DNA from 3 places in the Streptomyces sp. NPDC016845 genome. Region 3 is predicted to be linked to each of the others. Evidence: riboswitches for the same ligand, from Rfam matches in the RefSeq annotation. Region 3 holds a riboswitch; each other region holds the start of a gene.

Region 1 (3,231 bases), on a different contig from region 3:
CAGCTGTCCGCCACGGCAAGAGCCCTCGTCCAGGCACTGGACGGGGGCTCTTTGCCGTTCCCGGCGCTGGATAAGGTGGAGCCGCGTAACCCCACTGACACAACTGGAGCGGCCATGAGCGCTTTGCACCCCGCTGGAGGCGACACCGCGGCGGGCCGTTCCTGGCCCTCCGTCCTCAACGGCCTCCTGGAGGGCCGCGACCAGAGCGCCGACGACACCGCCTGGGCGATGGACCGCATCATGCGGGGCGAGGCGACCGAGGCGCAGATCGCCGGTTTCGTGGTCGCGCTGCGCGCCAAGGGCGAGACCGTCCAGGAGATCTCCGGTCTCGTACGGGCGATGTACGAGCACGCCAACGTCATCGAGGTGCCGGGGGAGACCGTCGACATCGTCGGCACCGGCGGCGACGGCGCCAAGACGGTGAACATCTCCACGATGTCCGCCATCGTCATCGCAGGTACGGGCGTCAAGGTCGTCAAGCACGGCAACCGCGCCGCCTCCTCGGCCTCGGGCGCCTCCGACGTCCTGGAGAAACTCGGGGTCAATCTGGAGCTGACGCCCGCGCGGGTCCCGCAGATCGCGGAGGAGGCGGGCATCACCTTCTGCTTCGCCGTGAAGTTCCACCCCGCGCTGCGGTACGCGGGCGCCGCGCGCGGCCAGCTCGGTATCCGTACCGTCTTCAACCTGCTCGGCCCGCTCACCAACCCGGCCCGGGTGCGCGCCCAGGCCGTCGGGGTCGCCGACGCCCGGATGGCGCCCGTCGTGGCCGGGGTCTTCGCCGAGCGCGGCAACTCCTCGCTCGTCTTCCGCGGCGACGACGGCCTCGACGAGCTGACCACCACCGCGACCTCCCGCGTCTGGATCGTCCGCGACGGCACCGTGCGCGAGGAGACCTTCGACCCGCGCGACGTGGGCCTGGACCTGGTCCCGGTGGAGGCGCTGCGCGGCGCGGACGCCTCGTACAACGCGGAGGTCGCGCGGCGGCTGCTCGACGGGGAGCGAGGGCCCGTGCGCGACGCCGTGCTGTTGAACTCGGCCGCCGCCCTCGTCGCCGTACGCCCCGGCACGGGGACGCTCGCCGAGCAGCTGCGGGCCGGCATGGACCGCGCCGCCGAGTCCATCGACTCCGGCGCGGCGAAGGCGACCCTGGAGCGATGGGTGGCGGCCACCAACCGCTGAGCCGTAGGGGTACGAGTGTGACGCAGAGCGCAGTCCGAGTCGTCTCAGAGACCGGACTGCGCTCTTGCCGTATCCCGAACGTATGGCAGGATGCTTTTCAAGGTCATGAGTGACAGCGTGATCGGCCCCGGCCGGCTGTCCGGCAACCCTCCGTCCGTGGCGGGGTGCCCCGGGTGAAGACCAGGCCGCGAGCAGCAAGGCTCGCGGCAAGCGCGGACCCCTCGCGAACTCTCCAGGGGTCCTGGGTCGTTTGAGGGAGCAGTCTCGTGAGCAAGCGAATGTGCTAGGGCCTTCGGCCCCGTTCTCCAGTACCACCCTCACCCTTCGCGTGAGCGCGTCCGCGCCCCGCGTAGAGGTCAACTCCCGTACGTCCTCCGGCCGTTGAGCTGTTGCCGACGGCTGCCGTGCGGGCCCGTACGCCACTTCGCCACGCCCTGACTTGTCCTGCCGGGAGACAGCCATGTCCGCTCACACCACCACCGCCACCGTTTCCGCCGAGTCCGCCGTCGACCCCGCCTGTGGCGCGCCGCTGCCCGTGCTCGGCCGCGACGTGACCGTGCCGCTCGTCACCGGTGGCGAGGTGACGTACGCCGCCCTCGACTACGCCGCCAGCGCGCCGGCCCTGCAGCGCGTGTGGGACGACGTCGCCGCCTACGCCCCGTACTACGGCAGCGTGCACCGCGGCGCCGGCTACCTCTCCCAGCTGTCGACCGACCTCTTCGAGAACTCCCGCGCCACGGTCGCCGAGTTCCTCGGCTGCCGCGCCGGCGACCAGATCGTCTTCACCCGCTCCACCACCGACTCGCTCAACCTGCTCGCCGCCGCGCTGCCCGCCGACTGCCAGGTGTTCGTCTTCGAGACCGAGCACCACGCGTCGCTGCTGCCCTGGCGCGACGCCCGCGTGACGTACCTGAACGCGCCGCGCACCCCGGCCCAGGCCGTCGACACCCTGGAGCGGGCGCTCGCCGAGCGCGACCCCTACGGCCCGGCCCTCGTCTGCGTCACCGGCGCCTCCAACGTCACCGGTGAACTCTGGCCGGTGCGCGAGCTGGCGGCGGCCGCTCACGCGCACGGTGCCCGCATCGTGCTCGACGCCGCCCAGCTCGCGCCCCACCACCCGGTCTCCGTCCAGGAGCTGGACGTCGACTGGATCGCCTTCTCCGGGCACAAGCTGTACGCGCCCTTCGGCTCGGGCGTGCTCGCGGGCCGCTCCGACTGGCTGCGCGCGGCCGAGCCGTACCTGGCCGGCGGCGGAGCCTCCCGCAAGGTCGCCCGGCGCGTCGACGGCGGCGTGGATGTGGAGTGGCACGACAGCGCAGCCCGCCACGAGGCCGGTTCGCCGAACGTCATCGGCGTCTACTCCATCGCCTCCGCGTGCAAGGCGCTGACCGAGGCCGGGTTCGACAGCCTGGTCGCCCGTGAGCGGTACCTGATCCAGAAGGTGCGGGACGGGCTCGCCGAGGTGCCCGAGGTGAAGGTGCTGTCCCTGTTCGGGGACGACGCCCCGCGCGTCGGCGTCCTCTCCTTCGTGGTCGAGGGGTGGAACTCCTCCCACTTCGCCGCGGCGCTCTCCGCGGAGTACGGGATCGGGGTGCGGGACGGTCTGTTCTGCGCCCACCCGCTGGTGCGGACGCTGCTCGGGTCCGACCCGCAGACCCAGGGAGAGTGCGGAGCGCCGGAGGCGGCGCCGGGGGAGAAGTCGCTGAACGCCATCCGGGTCAGCTTCGGCGCGGGCACCCCTGACGAGCACGTCGACCGTTTCGTCGCGGCGGTGAAGGAACTGGTCCGCGATGGCGCCGCCTGGACCTACCGCACCGAAGAAGGCCGCTGCGTCCCAGCCGCCTAGGGGCGCGGGGAACTGCGCGCTCGGCCACCGAGAAAGCCGCGGAAGCGTCTGCTCATGCACCGAGCAGATGCTTCCGCGGCTTTCGTCGTGGCCGGTCGCGCAGTTCCCCGCGCCCCCGGGCGGGGTTTCAGCTGTCCAGCCCGATGGAGAACGCGGCCTCCAGATCATGCTGGGAGTACGTCCGGAAAGCCACATGCGTGTCCGTG
Region 2 (3,231 bases), on a different contig from region 3:
CTGAGTTCAACGTCGAAACGCGCACGTGATTCCCCGGCCAGTCAGAGGACGAAGCGCGACCCTTCTACGGCTGATGACGGCGGGCACGGTCGCCGCCCACATGATTCCTCAACGTGGTTGCGATCCTTCTTGGGTTGATGGCGACTGCTCGAAGAGGAGTAGTCAAGAGTTGTGGGTGAACTGAGTTCAGTTCAGTTCTTGCAGGGCGGTCGAGGACGGTCCTGGCGGTGTTACGGATCCGCTTGGTCCGGCCGGACTCGGCGAGGACCTCGATGGCCTCGATGTTCGTCCCGGCGGCGGTCTTGAGCTGGAGCCAGTTGGACGTCGCGAGCAGGTCGTCCGGCTGCCAGGGCAGCTTGAGCGTGACGGCGCGGAACAGGGACACGACTCCCGTAGGCGCTGCGCCAGGAACGGATGGCCGGTCGTGGCCCCCGCCATCGCCCACGCCCATTCCTCATAGGCGGGACCGGGGTGGAGGTCGGCGGCGCGGCGGTCCAGGTGCCGCACCACGGCGGACTGGGCCATCGTCTGGTCCGGGTCGCTGAGCACGTCGCTGACCAGGTCGGCCTCGTCCGCCTCGGCGACGTGCTGCAGCTCGTCGAGGTAGATCGCGAAGGGACCGTGCTCGTCAGAGTTCTGCTGGATGTGGTGGAAGCTCATGCGGCCTGTTCCTCTCGCTCGATCAGGACGAGGTTCTCGAAGCGGGCGTCGGCGCGGGTCAGGGGCACCAGGTGGTCGCTGGTGATCGCGCGCTATCCCGGCTGGGCGGCGGCCTCGACCACCTCGCACACCAGCGTGAGCGCGGCCGCCGGGCTGCCCGCCCCTTGGGTGGCCCTGGTGCGGAGCTTGACCGTGGAGAAGGTGGACTCGATCGGGTTCGTGGTCCGTAGGCGGATCCAGTGCTCGACCGGCGGTCGTAGAAGGCCAGGAACTCGTCCCGGCCTTCGGTGATCTTCGCGACTGTCTTCGGGAACGTGGCACCGTAGGTTTTGGCGAACGCCTCGACGCCCTCGGTGCACCCCGGCGTTGACGCGAAGGTCCGGGCAGCGGCAGCCCATTCATTCATCCGCTGTGCGTGCGCGACACCCTCACGCCCACCACTTCGTCCACGAGACTTCACAACCCTTGTGGCGACGTGCCCTGGCTACGAGCCAACCGGGCGAGGAGGCCGTCCTTCACCGTCTTCCATTCGGTGCTGACGACGGAGTACATAGCAGAATGTCGCAGCCGGCCGTCCTCTCCCGGCGCCCAGGACATCGACCAGTTCCGCAGTACACCCTCATGGGTAGCTCCGAGGTTCTCGATGGCCTGACGCGACCGCTTGTTCCGGGCGTCGGTCTTGAGGTCGACCCGCGCCACGCCCAACTCCTCGAACGCGTACTGCATCAGCAGCATCTTGGCCTCGGCATTGATGCCGCAGCCTTGCGCCGAGGCACCCAGCCAGGTGAAACCGATCTCCACAGCACGCAGCCGACTGCCGCCAGGCCAGTACCGCGGGTCCCAGTACGCCGTGCAGCCCACGGCGCGCCCATCGCTCTGACGAATCTGCGCGAAGGGAACAAGGCCCTGCGCCACGCGATCGAACTGGGCTTTCAGGTAACCGGCAACCTGCTCGGCGCGTGGGACGAGCGTGAAAGAAAAGCTGCTGCGGTCCTCCTCCGCCGCACGAGCGAGATCTTCGGCATGGTCATCGGAAAGTGCCTCAAGTCTGACCAGGGAACCCTTGAGCGGGGGGACGACGAACCAAGGCTGCATGCGGGGCCACTCCTCATCGTTCCTGGCGTTGGCACCTTGCTGTCGCAGGTTGCCGGACCGTCACGGGGCCAGGTCCCTCAAGTCCTCTGGATGAACGCCGACGATCATTACCTCTCCATCCACCGCAGTCAAGGACCGGGACGTCACCGCTCAGTGGCCCGTCATCGCCGCGGCCGTGAGGGAACTCCCGCGCGACACCACGCCGACAGTCGCCCGCCCAAAGAAGGAGTCGGAGGTTCCGTTGCGCTCGCGCGGCAGCGTGTCGATGAACCGGGCGCTGATGGCCGTCGGTCGGTCGACCGTCTCCAACTGGCCGTCTTCCGGGTGATCACCGGCCGGAGCGGCGGGCGTCCGATCGGCAGGGACGCGCGCGACTTCGACCTTGAGCTGACCGACAGCCGGACGTTCAACGGCGGCGTCCATCAACTCGGCGCTCCAGAACCAGACCTCAGGCGTCGTCGACACATCCCAGCACTCGGCCAGGCGCCCCTGCTGAACCGCGAGACTTCGTCTAAGGCGTCACAGCAAGGGCATCTGTCTCCGCGCCCCTTCCGGGTTATTTCACAGACTGCCGTCAGGAGGCAGGCAGCGGCCCGGGCTGTACGGTGTCGCGCGAGGCGGTGGGGTAGTTGTCCGCGCGGGTGAAGGTGAATCGTTCCCAGGCGCCGACGGTGTCGTTGCGGGCACGGAGCAAACCATTGTCCGTGTCGCTGTCGTTGATTTCGGTGGAGACGTACTTGCCGTTCTTGCTCGCCTTGAGGGCGTAGTTTCCGTTGCTCTGGCGCTCAAGCTGGAACCGTTCCCAGCTGCCCGCGCTGGTGGCACGCGCCCGCAGCATCCCTGCGTGGCTGCCGGAATCCTCGACCTCGACGCTCACGTAGAGGTCGTTGTACTGGGAGCGCAGGCTTACGCCGCCGTCCGTGCCGTTGGCAGGCAGGGCGAATTGTTCCCATGAGCCGGTGGGGGCGTCACTGCGGGCGCGAAGCTTGCCTTGCTGGTTGCCCGCGTCACTGAACTCGCCCGCGACGTACTTGCCGTTGGCCTCTGCCTTCAGGCCCCAGCGCGCCACATGGGCCGATACCCAGCCGGCCAGGTCGTCGACGCGGACATCGAGCGCGTCAGTGCGCGTCTCGGCGTCGTCGGTACCGAAGCAGCCGCCCTGCCAGGAACGGGAGCTGATGCCGACGAGTTCGGTCTTGCCGCCGACGGTGGTGACGGCCGGGGCGCCCGTGTCGCCGGCGCAGATGGTGGCGCCGTTCTGACCGGTCAGGGGCAGGTCGCTGGTGCTGGTGGCGCCGACGGTGAAGGTGCCGGTGTGCAGCTTCAGCGGCGACCACTCCGTCTTGGTCCGCCCGTAGCCGGCCACGGTCACGGTGGTGCCGGCTGCCGGGGCCTGGCCTGCGAGGGGAGCCGGGGCGACGGTGGTGACGGGCTTGTCCAGTCGGGCCAGGACCACATCGCGGTCGGTGCGCGGGA
Region 3 (3,231 bases):
CCCCCGGTTTCGGGAAGGGGCGGGGCGGGGCGGGGGAACCTACTGGGCGAGCCCAGCGGCCCGGAACGCGTCGAGAGACGGCCGGATGGTCGCCGTGGCCTGCGAGGACTCGGCGACGGCGTCCAGCGTCTTCAGACCGTCACCCGTGTTGAGCACGACCGTGGTGAGCGCCGGGTCGATGAGCCCCGCCTCGATCAGCTTCTTCGTGACGCCGACCGTCACACCGCCCGCCGTCTCCGCGAAGATCCCCTCCGTCTGCGCGAGCAGCTTGATCGCCTCGACGACCTGCTCGTCGTCGACGTCCTCCACGGCGCCACCGGTGCGGCGCGCGATGTCGAGCACGTAAGGACCGTCGGCCGGGTTGCCGATGGCGAGGGACTTGGCGATGGTGTTCGGCTTCTGCGGCCGGACGACGTCGTGGCCGCCCTTGTACGCGACCGACACCGGCGAGCACCCCTCGGCCTGGGCGCCGAACAGCTTGTACGGCTTGTCCTCGACGAGCCCGAGCTTGATCAGCTCCTGCAGCCCCTTGTCGATCTTCGTGAACTGCGAGCCGGACGCGATCGGGATGACCAGCTGGTCCGGCAGCCGCCAGCCCAGCTGCTCGCAGATCTCGTAGGCCAGAGTCTTGGAGCCTTCGCCGTAGTACGGGCGCAGGTTCACGTTGACGAAGCCCCAGCCCTCGCCCAGCGGGTCACCGATCAGCTCGGAGCAGAAGCGGTTCACGTCGTCGTAGTTGCCCTCGATGGCGACGAGGTCACCGCCGTAGACACCGGCCATGACGACCTTGCCCTGCTCCAGGTCGTGCGGGATGAACACGCAGGAGCGGAAGCCGGCGCGGGCGGCGGCGGCGCCGACGGCGCCGGCCAGGTTGCCTGTGGAGGAGCAGGACAGGGTGGTGAAGCCGAAGGCGCGCGCGGCCTCGATGGCCTGGGCGACGACGCGGTCCTTGAAGGAGTGCGTGGGGTTGCCGGAGTCGTCCTTGACGAACAACTTGCCCTGCTCGACGCCGAGTTCACGGGCGAGGTTGTCGGCCTTGACGAGCTTGGTCCAGCCGGGGTTCAGGTTCGGCTTCTCGGCGACGTCGGCCGGGACGGGCAGCAGCGGGGCGTAGCGCCACACGTTGGCCGGGCCCGCCTCGATCTTCTTGCGGAGCGCCTCGGGGTCGCCGACGGGAAGGTCGTACGCGACTTCCAGAGGCCCGAAACACTCGACGCACGCGAAGATCGGGCCGAGGTCGAAGGTGGTGCCGCACTCGCGGCAGGAGAGCCCGGAAGCGGGGCCGAGATCGACGGCCTTGGCGGTGGTGTCCGCGGCGGCGGCGGTGGCGTCCGTGGTGGCGACAGTCTGTACAGCCATGAGAGGCGAGGCCCTTTCTCCTCATCTTCCTCGCGGCGCATCTCGCCGCGAGACGGATTTGGCACCTTCCCTAGCCGGGAGCCTCGCGAGCGCACTGCGGTGTGCGTACGAGACCGGCTGGAGGGTTGCCGGGGCTTCAACGGGCCGTATCCCTCTGCCCCTCTGGATGAGCGGTATTCGGTTGTGTGTGGCAGTTATGCGGGCGGCGACCCCGGCATGCGATGGTCACCGGCCTTGTTCAAGACTGTAACCGAAGGCCCGGACCCTTGAGATAGTCGTCCGCACCGCGAGATGGATCACATCCCCGGACCGACCCGCCCCGTACACGTCCATGAAGGAGCCCCAGACCGTGCTGGAAGAAGTCGAACGCTGGCTTGAGCGGCGCTCCTGGTCGGTGGCCGACCGCCCGCCGCACCAGCTGGTCGCGGCGAAGCGCGCGTCCGGCCTGACGGTGAGCGTCGTGCTGCCCGCGCTCGACGAGGAGGCGACGGTCGGCGAGATCGTCACGGTCATCCGGCGCGAGCTGATGACGGAGGCGGTGCCGCTCGTCGACGAGCTGGTGGTCCTGGACTCCGGCTCCACGGACCGCACCGCCGAGGTCGCGGCGGCGGCCGGGGCGCGCGTCGTGCACCGGGACACGATCCTGCCGCGCATCCCGGCCAAGCCCGGCAAGGGCGAGGTGCTGTGGCGCTCGCTGTACGTCACGAGCGGCGACATCGTCTGCTACGTCGACGCCGACCTGAAGGACTTCTCGGCCGACTTCGTCTCCGGGATCGTCGGACCGCTCCTGACCGACCCGGGCGTCAGCTTCGTCAAGGCGATGTACGACCGCCCGCTGGGCGGGGCGGCGGGCCAGGGCGGCCGGGTCACGGAGCTGATGGCGCGCCCGATCCTGAACCTGCACTGGCCGCGCCTGGCCGGATTCGTGCAGCCCCTGGGCGGCGAGTACGCGGCGCGCAGGTCGCTCCTCGAACGCCTCCCGTTCCCCGTCGGCTACGGGGTCGAGCTCGGGCTGCTCGTCGACGCGCTGCACACCGTGGGCCTGGACGCGCTCGCCCAGGTCGACGTGGGCGTCCGCATCCACCGCCACCAGGACGGCCTGGCGCTCGGCCGGATGGCGGCGGCGATCTACCGCACGGCCCAGCTGCGACTCGCGCGCGGCCATCTGGTGCGGCCCGAGCTCACGCAGTTCGAGCGGGGCGAGGGCGGTTTCGTCCCACGGACGTACGCGGTGGACACGGTGGAGCGGCCGCCGATGGCCGAGATCGGTGAGTATGCGGAGCGTCGCGTCGCATAGCCGTGGGTTAATCATGCTTTCTGTCTACATTGCCCCTTTATGTGGCACAGACTTTCTTTGCGGGGCACGGCGGCGCTCGCCGCGACGGTGACCGCGGCGGCGACGCTGATCACCGTCGCCGCCCCCGCCTCCGCCGTCGTGGAACCCTTCGCCGAGCGCTACGCGGTGGTGGAGAAGGCGCCGCGGGCACCGGTGCCCGCGGCATCACCGGCGTCACCCCCGGCGCCCACCGCGTCCGGACGCCGACAGGGCTCACGCCTGTGGCTCTACGGCGGGCTCGGTATCTCGCTGTGCGGGCTCGGCGCGCTCGCCCTCGCGGCGGCACGCAGCCGTCGGCGCGTTTGAACCCTCCCCGACCGGGCTAGCGTGCCCATATGGCTTCCACGCAAGGTGCTGCTGAGGTTCTCGTCGCGTCCAACCGCGGCCCCGTCTCGTACGTCCTGACGGACGGTGCCGACGGGGCCGGCATCGAGGCGAAACGCGGCGGTGGCGGACTGGTCTCCGCGCTCAGCGTCGTCAAGGACAAACTGTGGGTCTGCTCGGCCCTCACCGACGGCGACCGGGAAGCCGTACGG

What was found. Region 3 has a riboswitch for S-adenosylmethionine ahead of thrC (threonine synthase). Riboswitches for the same ligand answer to the same signal wherever they lie in the genome.
Region 1: another riboswitch for S-adenosylmethionine. It lies ahead of ACH4RC_RS08415 (aminotransferase class V-fold PLP-dependent enzyme); the one in region 3 lies ahead of thrC (threonine synthase).
Region 2: another riboswitch for S-adenosylmethionine. It lies ahead of ACH4RC_RS41080 (GNAT family N-acetyltransferase); the one in region 3 lies ahead of thrC (threonine synthase).

What each region holds. Positions count from the first base shown of each region.
Region 1 covers NZ_JBIRPI010000002.1:512,030-515,260, forward strand. Annotated here, with positions in the region: gene trpD (anthranilate phosphoribosyltransferase) at 115-1,179, shown strand; SAM riboswitch class IV at 1,281-1,398, shown strand; gene ACH4RC_RS08415 (aminotransferase class V-fold PLP-dependent enzyme) at 1,640-3,025, shown strand; gene ACH4RC_RS08420 (Lrp/AsnC ligand binding domain-containing protein) at 3,153-3,231, opposite strand, start outside.
Region 2 covers NZ_JBIRPI010000044.1:17,081-20,311, forward strand. Annotated here, with positions in the region: gene ACH4RC_RS41070 (hypothetical protein) at 65-385, opposite strand; gene ACH4RC_RS41075 (hypothetical protein) at 472-951, shown strand; gene ACH4RC_RS41080 (GNAT family N-acetyltransferase) at 1,117-1,755, opposite strand; SAM riboswitch class I at 1,766-1,852, opposite strand; gene ACH4RC_RS41085 (hypothetical protein) at 1,906-2,220, opposite strand; gene ACH4RC_RS41090 (trypsin-like serine protease) at 2,330-3,231, opposite strand, start outside.
Region 3 covers NZ_JBIRPI010000021.1:142,270-145,500, forward strand. Annotated here, with positions in the region: gene thrC (threonine synthase) at 40-1,359, opposite strand; SAM riboswitch class I at 1,378-1,532, opposite strand; gene ACH4RC_RS33955 (glucosyl-3-phosphoglycerate synthase) at 1,709-2,656, shown strand; gene ACH4RC_RS33960 (hypothetical protein) at 2,696-3,001, shown strand; gene ACH4RC_RS33965 (trehalose-6-phosphate synthase) at 3,031-3,231, shown strand, end outside.